2 regions of the Bradyrhizobium sp. NP1 genome follow, and region 1 is predicted to be linked to the other one. Evidence: riboswitches for the same ligand, from Rfam matches in the RefSeq annotation. Region 1 holds a riboswitch; the other holds the start of a gene.
What was found. Region 1 has a riboswitch for cobalamin ahead of QOU61_RS28380 (DUF1636 family protein). Riboswitches for the same ligand answer to the same signal wherever they lie in the genome.

Region 1 (4,509 bases):
CGACCGGACCGGTGTCGGCGGCGGCGAGATACGACCTGTAGAAGGTGACGAGCGCGAACGGGCGTTCGCCGCAATCGGGTAATGCGGCGAGCACGCCCCGCTGCGGATCGTAGAAACCCGTTTGGGGAATATCGATTTCGCCGATCACCGGTCCCGCATAAAGGCCCGCCGCCAGCGCGAGCTGCGCGATCGCGGCCTGCGCGGCCGTGGCACCGCCCTTGTCGCACAGCGCTTTCAGCCGGCGCAGCGTCGAGACCGGAAGCGTCGAGAGTGCGTCGAGGCGAAAATCGTCGCGGCCGTCGGCAGGGAGCACGGCCAGCGCGATGTTGCGTTGTTTCGCGAGCTCATGCAGCGCGGCCAGACCATACTGCCAGTAGGACTCGCCGCCGATCAGGCGCACCAGCACGCCGCGCGCATGCGACAACGTCCGCTCGATATAGGTGTCGACCGACAGCGGATGGCGGAGGTCCGCGAGGTTGGCGAGCCGCAGCGAGGGCAGACTGGCTCGGCCGCGCCGCCAGCCGGCGGCAAAGACGGCGAGATCGCTGTCGGAAAACGAGAGCGCCACGAGCTCGGCCGGGTCCTGGCCGAGATCCCTTGGCGTCGCGGTCTCCTCAAGCCCGCGGCTCTCGCGAAAGACGACATGCATCAGGTGGCAAATCCCGCAATCGCAAATCCAGACGTCTCGAGCGCCCTCCTGATTTCCGGCGCATCGATATCGGCACGCTCGCCGATCAGAACCAGCCTTGAGCGCCGCGACCGCGCGCCCCAGGGCTTGTCGAACTGATGCCGCACGCGCTCGCCGACCGCCTGCACCAGCAGCCGCATCGGCTTGCCCGCGATAGCGATATAGCCTTTGGCGCGCAGCACGTTCTGCTCGCGCGCCAGGCGCTGAATGGCACCGACCAACGCATCGACATCGCCGACCTCGCCAAGCTCGACGACCACGGAATTGAAATCGTCGTGCTCATGCTCCTCCTCGCCGTCGTGATGCGAGGGGCGTGCGGCGAGATCATCCTCCGCCGCGGCTTCAAGGCCGAGGATCACCCGCGTGTCGATCGCGCCGTCGACGATGGGCAGCATCGGAACCGCGCGCGGCATCTCCGCTGAGATCGCCGCTCTCGCCGCTTCGAGCCCGGCTTCGTCCGTCAGATCGGTCTTGGTGAGCAGCACGATATCAGCGCATGCGATCTGATCCTCGAACACTTCGGACAGCGGCGTCTCGTGATCGAGATTGTCGTCGGCCGCGCGCTGCGCTTCGACCGCATCGGGATCGGGCGCAAAGCGTCCCGCCGCCACGGCCTCCGCGTCGGCCAGCGCGATCACGCCGTCGACCGTGATGCGTGAGCGGATGTCCGGCCAGTCGAACGCCTTCAACAACGGCTTGGGCAGCGCAAGGCCCGAGGTCTCGATCAGGATGTGATCGGGCTTCACGCGGCGCGAGAGGAGCTGCTCGATCGCCGGAATGAAATCGTCGGCCACCGTGCAGCAGATGCAGCCATTGGCGAGCTCGATGATGTTCTCGGCCGGGCAATCGGCATCGGCGCAGGATTTCAGAATCTCGCCGTCGACGCCGACGCTGCCGAACTCGTTGACGAGCACCGCGAGCTTGCGGCCGTTGGCATTGGCGATCAGATGACGGATCAGCGTGGTCTTGCCCGACCCGAGAAAGCCGGTGATGACGGTCACTGGAACCTTGGCAAGGGAATTCACTCGGCGGCCTCCGGCAGGGCAGGTATGGGCGGGATGCGGGCAAGCGATTGCTTGCGGAAGATTTCGGGGCGCGTGCGCCAGGGCACGATGCCGTCGGGCGCGGCCGCATAGGCCGCCGCACCCGCGACGACGTCAGGCGCGTTGACGGCAGACAAGCGGCCATAGACATAGGACCAGCGGCCCGGCGCGCTGAGCGCGACCGAGCAGCCCTGGCTGCAGGCGGACAGGCATTCGACCGGCACCAGGTGAACGCCGGATGGCACGCCGGCCTCGACAATGGCGTCGCGCAGGCGCGCGCCCGGCGTGGGCTGTCCTTCGGGAATCGTTTCGCCGGCGCGGCAAGTGATGCAGACGTGAAGCGTGACGGTCATCGCCCTTCCTTTGACAACAGGCGGAGGCGATGAGGCACGCGGACCCAAAGGAATCCGCTTCCCCGTCGCGGAACACCCCGTCCGCCGGTCTCGATCGTTGCGCTGGCAGGTCTCCCGGCTTGCGGAGCAGGGTTTCCCCTTCGACACCCGCCTTCCCGACCCCATGGGGTCAGTGGCTTCAAGGGCATCTCTCCGGTCACGGTCGCGGGGGCGGCTGCTTTTCGGGCTTGAGATTGAAGGACTCAACCCCTATCGCATTCCCTCTTCGCCTGTCGTAGGACAGGAACCAACGTCGGCCCACCATTTGCCCTGGGCCGGAACTTGTCAAGCCAAAGGAGCGTCAATGGTCTCCGAATCGGATACCGCCGGGAACGAAGGAACGCTCGTCTCCGACACGTCGCTCGACGCGCATCACGCCGAACGGATGGCGAAGAAAAAGGCCGCCCGCGACCGCATGATGGCGACCAAGAGCGGCGAAAAGGGACTGATCATCGTTCACACCGGCGCGGGAAAGGGAAAATCCTCCTCAGCCTTCGGCATGATCCTGCGCTGCGTGGCGCACGGCTTCCCGTGCGCGGTCGTGCAGTTCATCAAGGGAGCATGGGATACCGGCGAGCGGCGCCTCTTGACCGGACATTTCGCCGACCTGTGTCAGTTCCACGCCATGGGCGAAGGTTTTACCTGGGAAACGCAGGACCGCGCCCGCGACATCGCGGCCGCCCGAGCCGGTTGGGAAAAGGCCAAGCAATTGATCGCCGATCCCACCTTGCGCATGGTCGTGCTCGACGAGATCAACATTGCGCTCCGCTACGATTACCTCGATGTCAGCGAAGTGGTTGAATTCCTGAAGAACGAAAAGCCGGCGATGACGCATGTCGTCCTCACCGGCCGCAACGCCAAGCAGGAACTGATCGACGCGGCCGATCTCGTCACCGAGATGACGCTGGTGAAGCATCCGTTCCGCTCCGGCATCAAGGCGCAGCCCGGCGTCGAATTCTGAACAGGAAGGCGACGCTCGCGATGGCGCGCGCATTGATGATCCAGGGCGCAGGCTCCGATGTCGGCAAGTCGCTGGTCGTCGCCGGCCTTGCCCGCGCCGCGACGCGCCGGGGCAAAAGCGTGCTTCCGTTCAAGCCGCAGAACATGTCGAACAACGCGGCGGTCACGGTCGACGGCGGCGAGATCGGGCGCGCCCAGGCGCTGCAGGCGCTCGCCGCAGGCGCCGAGCCGCACACCGACATGAATCCGGTGCTGCTGAAGCCCGAAACCGATGTCGGCTCGCAGGTCATCGTGCAGGGACGCCGCGTCGCGACACTGCGCGCGCGCGACTATGCGGCCATGAAGCCGTCGCTGATGGCGCCTGTCCTGGAAAGCTTCCAGCGCCTGAAGGATCGCGCCGACCTGGTGCTCGTCGAAGGCGCCGGCAGCGCCGCGGAAATCAACCTGCGCAAGGCCGATATCGCCAATATGGGCTTTGCGCGCAAGGCGGATGTGCCTGTCATCCTGGTCGGCGACATCGATCGCGGCGGCGTCATCGCGCAGCTCGTCGGCATCAAGGCTGTGATCGACCCCGATGACGCCGCGATGATCGAAGGCTTCATCATCAACAAGTTCCGCGGCGATCCGGCGCTGTTCGACGACGGCTATCGGGCGATCGAAGCGCGCACCGGCTGGCGCGGATTTGGCGTGCTGCCGTATTTCGCCCGTGCCGCCGAGCTGCCGGCCGAGGACGCGCTGGGGCTGTCAGGCGCGACCAAGCCCGGCAAATGCAGGATTGCTTTTCTGGCGCTGTCGCGGATCGCGAATTTCGACGACCTCGATCCGCTCAAGCTCGAACCCGAGGTCGACCTCGTGATGGTGCGGCCGGGCGAAGCGATCCCGGGTGATGCGAAACTGGTCATCCTGCCGGGCACGAAGTCGACGCGCGGCGATCTCGCCTTCCTGCGCAAACAAGGCTGGGACATCGATCTCATTGCCCATCATCGCCGCGGCGGCCATGTGCTCGGCCTGTGCGGCGGCTACCAGATGCTGGGACACAGCGTCGCCGATCCCGAAGGGATCGAAGGGCCGGCGGGCGAAACGCAAGGCCTCGGCCTGCTCGATGTGACGACTGTCATGACGCCGCAGAAGACGCTGACCCGTGTTGCGGCCGTTCACGCCCCGACCCGGCTGCCAATCGAAGCCTATGAAATCCATATCGGACGCACCGACGGGGCGGATCGCGCCCGGCCCTTTGCCATTCTCGACGGCACGCCGGAAGGCGCGATGTCGGGCGATAGCCGCGTGCATGGCAGCTACCTGCACGGGCTGTTTGGTTCGGATGCGTTCCGCAAGGCCTTTCTGGCGCAGCTCGGGATTCCTGCATCCGACCTGCACTTTCGCGACAAGGTCGAAGGCGCGCTCGATGCGCTCGCCGATCACGTCG
Region 2 (4,509 bases), 1.6 Mb from region 1:
GGGCGATCGGCTTTGCGTTCGGCACGGTGCTTTCCAAGAAGCTGCCGATCAAGCTGTCGCCGCTTCCCGCCGCCGCCTGGCAGGTCGGGCTCGGCTGCCTGCCGGTTGCGATCATCGGGCCGATCATCGAGCACCCGCAGTGGAACGCGGTGACCCCGCTCGGCTGGGTGCTCCTGATCTATGCCGTCGTGGTGCAGTTCTGCATCTGCTTTGTGAGCTGGTTTGCGGCGCTCGCCCGGCTGCCGGCATCGGTGGCCGCGATCGGCACCATGGCGGTGCCGGTGATCGGCGTCGTGGCCTCCGCGGTCACGCTGCACGAGCCGCTGGGCGTGGTCCAGATCGCCGCGCTGGTCTTCACGCTCGCCGGCGTCGCGCTCGCGATCCGCTGAGGGCCGAGGTTCCCGCTCAATTCCGCGGCGGTGATGTGGGCTGCTTCACACGCAAGGGGTGTCTGCTACCGTAAGCTCGCGCAGCGGCGCCGAGCATTTTTGATTGAGCATGATCTTTTCGGAAAACCGCTGCACACTTTCCGGATCATGCTCTAGGATTGCAGTATAAACCCGTTGCAACCGGCGGAGACCGGCGATGGCGGAAGCAGCTTCCCGGTGGTCGAATTTCATGTCGCGCTTCGTCGCGATGCTCGGCTGGATCGCGCAATTTGCCACGATCAGCAACCTGCTGGCGCTGACCTGGATCGCGGTTGCCGCCGTGATCTGCGGGCTGATCGTGCGGGATCTTGCCCGCGACGTCGTCACCATCGAGCCGATCTCGGTGCCTGCCGCGCTGGCGGAGGCCGGCTACACGCCGGAAGTGGCGAGCCACCGCCTGCGCGACGCGATCAACGGCTATGGCAGCGTCAACAACAGCATCGCGCTCTCCGACAAGGCGAACTTCAACTCCAACCTCGACCTCAACATCTATGCGCGCGACGAGATGCCCGATTTCGTCGTGCCGACCATCGGGCTGTCGCTCAACGCCATCGTGTCCTCGATCCGCAGCGTGCTGCATTACCGCAATGGCGCTGCGATCTCGGGCGAGCTGGTTTTCCGTGAAAAATACGCACTGCGCGTGCGGGTCGACGGCAGGCAGGTGTTCTCCAGCGGATTCGAGTCCGACAATCCGGACGAACTGATGATGAAGGCCGCGCCCGCCATCATGGAAACGATCAAGCCCTCCGTGAACGCGGTCGTGCTGTTCCGCGATCACCGGCAGCAGAGCCTGATGAGGGCCGACGACATCATCGCCCGCTTCGAGGAAAACGACGTCAACGTGCAATGGGCCTACATGCTCAAGGGCAACGACCTGCTCGATCGCGGCGAGTTCGCGCAGGCCGAAGGCATGTACCGCAAGGCGATCAGCCTGAACTGGAGCAATCCGCAGCCGCACAACCAGCTGGGCCTCGCCTTGCAGCGCCAGGGCCGGTTCGACGACGCCATGGTGCAGTTCCGCCGCGTGCTGGGCATCAATCCGCGCTCGGCCACCGCCTACAACAATATCGGCGTCGCGCTCGCCGAGAAGGCGGGCCCCCACGGCAACCTTGACGGCGCCGTCGACGCCTATCGCCAGGCCATCGCGGTCGATCCGCGCTATCCGCTGCCCTACAACAATCTTGGCATTGCGCTGGCGCGCCGCAACGAGGTTGTCGCCGCGATCGCCGAATACCACAAGGCGCTGCTGCTCGATCCGAAATATGTCCACGCCCACTGGAATCTCGCCGCGGCGCTACGCAGGCAGCGCGATCTCGACGGCGCGCTGGCCGAATACCGCGCCGCGCTCGAAAGCACCAAGGACAAGAGGCAGGTCGCGACGCTGCATGTCAGCGTCGGCGACGTGCTCAAGGACAAGGCCGGTGCCGGCGGCGACGTCAATCCGGCGATCGCGGAATACCGCGAGGCGATCTCGATCGATCCCACCTATAGCTGGGCGCACAACAATCTCGGCCTGGTCTTTCGCGACGAGGGCAAGCTCGACGAGGCCATCGCCGAGTTTCGCGCCGCGACGCTGGCCGACGCCAAGAACGAGGTCGCCGGCGAAAACCTCGTGCATGCCGAGCAGGCGAAGGCGGCAGCGGCGCCGAAGGAAGCCAGCGCATCCAAGGAGTAGCGGGCGACGGGACATTTCGCCACAGCACCAGGTGCTGCGCACAAGCGCGACTGTCGCGCTGCTTGACAGTGAGCGCTTCGCAAACCTAGGGTGATCCTCGACGGTTCTCGTTTTTTCGAGATGAAAAGGGAATGCGGTGCGGGAATTTTCCCAACGCCGCAGCTGCCCCCGCAACTGTAAGCGGCGAGCCTCGTGTCATTGGCCACTGGATCCCCTTGGATCTGGGAAGGCGACCACGAGGCGGTGACCCGCGAGCCAGGAGACCTGCCGTCAGTCGTGGTCACGGGCGAGACGCATCGGACGGGGTGAGCCGAAGCGAAACTCTTCAGCTTGAGAGACCTTCGGGCGCTCTCGTGGAGGGTTTGTCGCGGTGACGTGTCACGTTGCCGTGGGGTCCGTTCGGTTTTGCCATTGAAAGAGCTGCCGTAGGCCGTGCCGGCGTCGTGCGCGGTGATGCGCGCGCCCATAGGGGCGTGCGTGTTCACCGTCATTCGCGCGATGGGGGTTGTTTTGTTGCGAATTCATTCAAGTTGTGTGGGTGGAGATTTTTCACGGGTTGGGACCGCGGTTGCGGTCGCACTGATCGGCGCGATCGCGGCGGGCGGGTCGGCCGAAGCTCAGCAGGCCCGGCCCGATCCGACGCTGCCGCCTGTTGTCGTGCAGCCGGGGCAGGCCACGCCGCGTTCCGCGGCCGATCCCGGCGCAAGGCCGCGCAATGCGGCGCGGCGGACGGCGAGGGCGGCACGCTCGCACGCCAATCCCGCGCCGATCGCGCCAGCCGAAAATGCCGCGAGCCTGCCACGTGACGGCATTGAAGGTTATTTCGCGCAAACCACCACGGCCGGCGCCAAGGTCGCAACACCCATTCTCCAGCTGCCGCGCTCGGTCTCGACGGTGACGCAACAGGAGATCGCCGACCGCGACGCCCAGAGCGTGCGCGAGGCGCTGCAATATACCGCGGGCGTCAGCAGCTATTTCCGCGAGGGCCAGTTCACGCGCGACTTCGTGTCGATCCGGGGATTTCAGGCGCTGCAATTCCTCGACGGGCTCAGGCTCAACGTCAACAATTACGGGCTGGAGCCTTATGGGTTCGAGCGCATCGACGTGCTGAAGGGACCGGCGGCGACGCTGTACGGGCAGGGCAGTCCCGGCGGCCTCTGGGACATCACCAGCAAGCGGCCCACCGACCAGGCGTTCGGCGAGGCGCTGCTACGGTTCGGCCTGCGCAACACGATGGAAGGCGCGTTCGACGTCGGCGGTCCGGTCACGTCGGATCGTTCGCTGCTCTATCGCGTGGTCGGCGTCGGCAGGTTCGGCGACGGCGAAATCGATTTCACCCGGAACGAGCGCGCCTATTTCGCGCCGTCCTTCACCTGGCGCAACGAGGACACCAGCCTGACGATCCTCGCGGCCTATCAGTACGATCCCCACGTCACCGTGCTGCAGCCGCTGCCCTATCAGGGGGCAGTCGTGCCGGGCCCGACCGGTCAGTTCATCTCGCGCAATCTCTTCCTCGGCGAGCCCGGCTTTCACGACACATCCGTGCAGCAGGCCCGCATCGGCTACGAGTTCAAGCACCAGATGAACGAGGTCTTCTCGTTCCAGCAGAACTTCTATTACCAGAATATCGACATCAATTTGAACGAGGTGCAGAGCAGGGCGTCGGCAAGCACCACGACCACTGCGCGGATGGCCGCCAACCAGACCTTCCAGATCGACATGTATCAGATCGACAACCGTCTCAAGGCGGATTTCGATAACGGGATGTTGCGCCATCACGTGCTGTTCGGCGTCGATTATTCGGCCGTGCCCAACTACCAGGGGACGGGCACGGCGGCCGCCACCAACTTCAATTTCTATAGCCCGGCCTACGGAACGCCGGTGCCGACCCCGATCATCACCACGAACCGCTACCAGGATCAGCGCCAGTTCGGCACTTACATCCAGGACCGCACCGAGATCGGCCGCCTGTCGGTCCTCGCCGGTGTGCGTTATGACAACCTTGAGCAGGACCAGAAGACGCGCACGCTCAACACGACGACCGGCGTGCTCTCCAACCCGCCATGGACGCTGCAGCCCGATCATGGCCTCACCTACAACGGCGGCCTGATCTACAATTTCAGCAACGGCGTTGCGCCCTATGCGAGCTATTCGCAGACCTTTACGCCGACCTCTGGAACGGACTTTTTCGGTCGTGCCTTCATTCCCGTAACCGGCGACCAGAAGGAGGTCGGTATCAAGTACATGCCGCCCGGCCTCGACCTGCTGCTGACCGCGGCCGTTTTCGACATCACGCAGTACGACGTGCTGACGAACGACCTCTCGCATCCCGGCTTTGCGGTGCAGACGAGCTCCGTACGGAGCCAGGGCGGCGAGGTCGAGCTGAAGACGACGCGGCTCTATGGC

Region 2: it holds a riboswitch for cobalamin, as region 1 does, so the genes downstream of both, QOU61_RS20410 (TonB-dependent siderophore receptor) here and QOU61_RS28380 (DUF1636 family protein) in region 1, are expected to answer to the same signal.

What each region holds. Positions count from the first base shown of each region.
Region 1 covers NZ_CP127385.1:5,834,451-5,838,959, forward strand. The annotation lists gene cobN (cobaltochelatase subunit CobN) at 1-649, opposite strand, end outside; gene cobW (cobalamin biosynthesis protein CobW) at 649-1,713, opposite strand; gene QOU61_RS28380 (DUF1636 family protein) at 1,710-2,084, opposite strand; cobalamin riboswitch at 2,172-2,390, opposite strand; gene cobO (cob(I)yrinic acid a,c-diamide adenosyltransferase) at 2,428-3,084, shown strand; gene QOU61_RS28390 (cobyric acid synthase) at 3,105-4,509, shown strand, end outside.
Region 2 covers NZ_CP127385.1:4,241,051-4,245,559, reverse strand. The annotation lists gene QOU61_RS20425 (DMT family transporter) at 1-389, shown strand, start outside; gene QOU61_RS20420 (hypothetical protein) at 435-620, opposite strand; gene QOU61_RS20415 (tetratricopeptide repeat protein) at 619-2,103, shown strand; cobalamin riboswitch at 2,188-2,389, shown strand; gene QOU61_RS20410 (TonB-dependent siderophore receptor) at 2,638-4,509, shown strand, end outside.